Regions from separate parts of the Psychromonas sp. SR45-3 genome, predicted to be linked through region 2. Evidence: predicted binding sites of a transcription regulator. Region 2 holds the regulator's gene; the other holds the start of a gene.
What was found. Region 2 encodes MetJ, which represses methionine synthesis genes. Its sites were predicted from a motif close to TAGACGTCTAGACGTCTA; they were not measured.
Positions count from the first base shown of each region.

Region 1: the regulator MetJ is predicted to act here: its motif matches at 1,389-1,406, upstream of metK (methionine adenosyltransferase).

Region 1 is NZ_JACJDP010000034.1:32,713-35,911, forward strand. It holds gene H5084_RS15255 (SprT family zinc-dependent metalloprotease) at 1-160, opposite strand, end outside; gene metK (methionine adenosyltransferase) at 196-1,344, opposite strand; gene H5084_RS15265 (peptidoglycan DD-metalloendopeptidase family protein) at 1,630-2,919, shown strand; gene H5084_RS15270 (DUF3802 family protein) at 3,030-3,199, shown strand, end outside.
Region 2 is NZ_JACJDP010000015.1:7,725-10,923, forward strand. It holds gene H5084_RS09890 (class I adenylate cyclase) at 1-1,564, shown strand, start outside; gene metJ (met regulon transcriptional regulator MetJ) at 1,712-1,993, shown strand; gene H5084_RS09900 (hypothetical protein) at 2,374-2,673, shown strand; gene H5084_RS09905 (bifunctional 4-hydroxy-2-oxoglutarate aldolase/2-dehydro-3-deoxy-phosphogluconate aldolase) at 2,752-3,199, opposite strand, start outside.

The DNA of each region.
Region 1 (3,199 bases), on a different contig from region 2:
TAATCAGGTTTTTTTGTAGATGTGCACTACCAGCGCTTCGACCACGTTGATTAAAAAAGTAAGTGGGGCGAGGAAAAGCACGATCAAAAAAGCACTCGGCTAAAATGAAACAATCTTCACCTTTCACTGCGAGTGCTTTTTTATCTTCAAACGTTAGCATAATTCAATATTAAATCGTTTTTATAAAACGCTTAATTAAAATGCAGCTGCTTTAAGCGCTTCTACTTTATCTAATGCTTCCCAAGGGAATTGCTCACGACCAAAGTGTCCATAAGCTGCTGTCTCTTGATAAATAGGTTTGATTAGATCTAACATTTCGATTAAACCGTAAGGGCGCAAATCAAAATGTTCACTGACTAAGCTAACGATTAAATCTTTTGCTACTTTTTCAGTACCAAATGTCTCAACGCTGATTGATGTTGGCTCTGCAACGCCAATTGCATATGATACTTGGATTTCACAGCGGTCAGCTAAACCTGCAGCAACAATATTTTTTGCTACATAACGTGCTGCATAAGCTGCACTACGGTCTACTTTTGAAGGATCTTTACCTGAAAATGCACCACCACCGTGACGTGCTGTGCCACCGTAAGTATCTACAATTATTTTACGCCCTGTTAAACCACAGTCGCCTACTGGCCCGCCGATCACGAAGCGACCTGTTGGGTTGATGTGAAATTTAGTGCGTTCAGTTAACCACTCAGCAGGTAAAACCGGCTTAATGATCTCTTCCATTACCGCTTCAACTAAATCTGATTGTTTAATATCTTCACGATGTTGCGTTGAAAGTACAACTGCATCAATACCTACGATTTTGCCTTGCTCATAAGCAAAAGTAACTTGGCTTTTAGCATCTGGGCGTAACCAATCTAGTTGGCCACTTTTACGTACCTCAGCTTGTTTTTTAACAAGGCGGTGAGCGTATGTGATTGGTGCAGGCATGAATACTTCTGTTTCATTGGTCGCGTAACCAAACATTAAACCTTGGTCACCGGCACCTTGTTCGCGTGGATCAGAACGGTCTACACCTTGGTTAATATCAGGAGACTGCTTACCTACTACGTTGAGTACGGCACAAGAGTCTGCATCAAAACCCATTTCTGAACTTGTGTAACCAATTTCGCGCACGGTATCACGTGTGATTTGTTCAATATCAACCCAGGCATCAGTGGTAATTTCACCGCCTACCATGACCATGCCCGTTTTTACGTAAGTTTCACAAGCAACGCGTGCTTTAGTATCTTGTTTTAAAATGGCATCAAGTACAGCATCAGAAATTTGATCTGCAATTTTATCTGGATGACCTTCAGAAACTGATTCTGAAGTAAATAAGTCACGTGACATGTAAACTCCTATTCGGGCTATTTAGTTAAATTATTTTGGATGTTTTTACATCTAGACGTCCATAATACATTTTTTTGTAATGGATAACACCCTATTATTTATAAATAAGATAGAACTGTTTGCTTACTTTATTGGTCAAAGGTGGTTAAAATTACTGTAAATTTTCTTAAACATGCTGTGCTATAGGTTATACTCGCAGGCATTTTATTTTACGGTTATGTTTCTTCTGTCTAATCGAGACTCTCTATGCCTTTGTTACATCAAATTAAAATTATGTTTAAAAAAGTGCTTACTTTGGTAAATCACTTACCTCGCTTGCACTTTTGGTTGGTCATCTCTTTATTTGTTTTTTTACTGATTATTAGCCTTATTCCTGCTTCTAACCCTAATGGAAAAACAATTAAACGTGAATTAACTCTTCCTACTAGTGAGTCATTAAAAGGTGACTATGCGGTTGCCGAACCATCAACAGTAAATCGTGATGCAAACGATAAACTACTTCCTGATTTTTCGGCTAATCGAGAAATAGATATCACCATTTCAGCCGGTGATACGTTAAGTGAGATATTTTCTGAACAAGCATTATCTGCTGCGGTTTTGCAAGAGTTATTGGAGGCTGATAGAGAACATTTGCGCCTTGCTAATTTATTACCTGGACAAGAAGTGCAACTTTTGGTGAGTCCTAGTAATCAATTATTATCCTTAAAAGTGATTATTGACCGCGCAAATACATTAAGTTTTGTTTTAAAAGATGATATTTATGTCTCAGAATTAGAAGTGAAAGAGGGGGAATGGCGTAATAGCTATTATCAAGGTAGTGTGACCGGCAGTTTTTATGTCAGTGCAAAAAAAACAGGATTATCGGCGAGTCAAATTCAACAGATTTCAGGTGCTTTACAGGAACAGTTTGATTTTAATCGTCAGTTAAGAGTTGGAGATACCTTCCATGTGTTAGTTGCGAAACAATACATAGAAGGTGCCTACAGCTTTGATAGTGAAGTTTTAGCGGTCATCCTTAAAACGCGATCGCGTAATTACACCGCTTTTCTAAATGAAGATGGTCGTTATTATGACAAGAATGGTAAAGGGCTAAGTAAAGCTTATCGTCGCTACCCCGTCAACGGACGCCCTCGTATTAGCTCGCGCTTCAATCCCCGTCGATTACACCCTGTTACTAAGCGCGTTCGTCCACATAATGGGACTGATTTCGCGGTAGGAGTGGGGACCAATGTTTACGCTGTAGGTGACGGTGTTGTACTACGAGCTGGTTATCACCCCGCAGCAGGTAACTATATTGTTATCAAGCATGGTCGAAAATATACCACACGGTTCTTACATTTAAGTAAAATATTGGTGCGTAAAGGACAACGCATTGAGATGGGTAAGCTGATCGGTAAGTCTGGTAATACTGGCCGCTCAACAGGACCTCATCTTCATTACGAATTCCATGTTTATAATAAACCTGTTGATGCGATGAAGGTCGATTTGCCATTATCACAAGAAGTACCACAGAAAGATAAAAAAGCCTTCAATGAACGTCGCGACCTTTCATTACGTGAAATGGGCGAATTATAGTATAAGATTGATAGCGATTAATCTTTATTATTAAAATTGATATTAAAATGGTTATTAATGCATTGGCTGTTAATTGTTAAGCCGATACAGTAAAGAAGAAAGGATGTTGGATGTTATTAAAAAGTGATGCATATGAACAATGCATAAATTATTTTGCTGATAATTTAGAAATATTTGAAGAAAAGTCTGGTTCACGCACAGGGCAACCTATTTCTGATATCGTTCTTGATCAAGTGTCGGATATGTTGATTAACTTTTGTTCGCAACAGCCTCAATTAAG
Region 2 (3,199 bases):
ATTAGTTCGTGTCTGTTTTTATTTTAAAACAGAAGAGATGATATCTAAGCCTTCTTGTAATGATAATAGCGCTTGGCGTCGTAGTATATTAAACAAGCTGATTAAAGAATGGGGTTGGACTGATAATCAAATAGCAGACCTAGACAATCGCAATAATTGGAAAATTCGAGAAGTACAACAAGCCAATGATTTACTGCTCGACTCGCTAATGCTCAGCTACAGTAATCTCATTAAATTTGCACGTGACAATAATATTAGCGAATCAATTAGTGCCGAAGATATTGGAATTTTATCACGCAAGCTTTATGCCGCACACGAAACATTACCTGGTAAAGTAGATATAATTAACCCTAATATTTCACCTAACTTGATGGAGAATAATCTCAGCTTAATCCAAATTCCAGAACACCGAAAAAACAAAGCAGGTTGGTATTTATTTAACAGTACGTTAGATACCTTTGAATTAGCAACAACTCCTTGTATTGGTTATTCTCCATATTTATCAAAATTAGTGGCTTGGAGTTATGTAAATGGACTTTATGATGAAGATACAATGCTGCATTTATACAACCAAGGCTCTGATTTAGTAGATAAAAATCTTAACCAATTTGGAAAAGATTTATATGCTGTTTTTCCTATATATGAACCTAAGGCAAGTGATAAAGCATTAAGTGCCCCCTGTGCGATTAAACATTTATCAATATTCTTAAATGTAGAAAAAGACCCGACACGGCACTGGCAAGACACTGAAGAAAGTGAGCTAAACCAAATTGATAATGTAATGGCTTATGGCGAGCATAAAGAGAGTTTAATAGGTAGTATCGACTTTATCTACCGCAACTCATGGAATGAAGTACGTACCTTACACTTTAATAGTCAATTCTCAGTTGTTGAAGCCTTGAATACCATTCTTTCAAAAATGCATCAAGATGCATCACCGCCAAATCAAATTGATTTATTTTGTTATAGCAGACACTTTAGCGAACAAATTTGCCAATCTTTTGGAAGTAAGTTAAATGAATTTATTCAATTACGCTTACATACTGTTCATACTCGCTCCGTACAAACATTATGGACCGGCGGTAGAAAATTTGGTTTTTACTTTGAACGTAAAGGCGTTTCACTACAGCACTTGGAAAGCGCAGTAGATATCTATAGCCACATTTCTAAAAAGAAACTATCAGCGAGCACGGTCAATTTAAAAAATACACATTTTGATCAAACAGCCAATGTGATCGAATCGCATATCAGTGAAGGTTTAATTCAATTCTTTTTTGAAAACTATAGTAATGGGTTTAATGTTTATATTGCCAATGCAGAAAATGATATTGAGACATTTTTAAACTTCGCAGGATCTAAAAACGAGTTTGTACAGAACGTAAATCGTTTTTATGCTTCCAACAGCCATGTTTCCAATCAACAAGATGATCAAATTAACTTTAACTTGCCACAGTTTTATGACATTACTCTCAATGAAGATAAAACCTTATCTTTAAATCCATTTAAAAGCGTAACACTGACAACTTCTAATGAAGATTTACTGTCTGCTCTTAGTAACCAATAACCCACTGTAAAGTTAAGCGTTCACTCCCTGCTCCTATTAATATAAAATCACCATTAGATTGCTAGACTTCTAGCCCTCTTTACGTTCAGATTGCTATGTTAAAAATCTCAGGGTAAAATGAAGCATATTTTTTAAAAGGTTATTATTATGTCAACAAAATGGAATGGTGAATATATTAGCCCTTATGCTGAACACGGCAAAAAGAGTGAACAAGTAAAAAAAGTGACGGTATCAATCCCTACTAAAGTCCTTAAAATATTGACCGATGAGCGAACTAGACGTCAAGTGAATAACTTACGCCACGCAACTAATAGTGAGTTATTATGTGAAGCATTTTTACATGCATACACGGGACAGCCCCTACCCGAGGACGATGAACTAGATAAAACACAAACAGCACTGACAACAGATACACCAGAAAAAGAATAAACATCTGATTATTAATAAATAATACCCTAACATACTGCTTCTTTTTTATTCAGGGTTGACCACTGAACTTTAATTATCAAGATATAATATGACAGTCTCAATTTAACGTTCGCCACCTTGCTGAGAACTGGCGAGAAGTTTTGTAAAAAAATAAACAATATCAACCTAAAGTTGTTCTCTTCACATGCACTAAAATAATTTACCCATTATCATTTTTGTTAACTACAATTATTGATGATAATTCAGGCCATAGTCATTAGCCGTAATAAGAACCATAAATTTATGCGGAGCGATGAATTATTTAATCAATTAAGCTTTAATGGAACAAAGTCATCAATAAGTCTATTCAATTAATAGAGATGCTATAAAGGTGGGTAATAGTGCAAGATTTTATTCAATATATTATTTTTGGAGGAGGTTTATTTGCCGCCCTCTCTCTTTATTATTTTACATTCCATCAATCACCTAATTTAGATAATTGGCAAGATCTGCCTTATTTGGAAGATTATTTAAAAAACCATCCCGATTGTGAAATTAAAGGCCAAAAAAATGCGAAATGCTGCTACTGCCATTCAGGTAAGGTGCAATATAAAGCAGCAAAATCAAATAAAGAACATCATTATCAACACTTTTGTAGTGCCTGTAAAAAGAACTTATTTAGAAGCCGTACGTTAAGCTAATTCAATTTTTGATACTTAAAAAAAGCCTCGATTAAATCAATAATCAAGGCTCAGTTTATAAAAATTAGGAGTAAGTAATTAAGTTAGAGACGCAACAGCCTCTTTAACCAAAAGACCAATTTTATCCCATTCACGGTTATCAATTAAATCAGCAGGTACCATCCATGTACCACCACAAGCAAGTACTGCATTAATATCTAAGTATTCATTAATATTTGCAGGTGAAACCCCGCCCGTTGGCATAAAGCTAACAGGATAAACAGCAGTCAATGATTTCAACATTGCAACACCACCTGAAGGGCCAGCAGGGAAGAATTTTAATGTTGTTAATCCCATTTCCATTGCTTGCTCAACCAGAGATGGGTTATTAACACCAGGGATAATTGGCATTTTACGTTGCTGACAGTATTTAACCGTAGTTGGATTAAAACCAGGACTAACAATGAAGTCAACACCAGCGTCAATCGCTTGATCAACAGTTTCACTATTTAATACCGTACCTGCACCAATCAACATATCAGGAAAT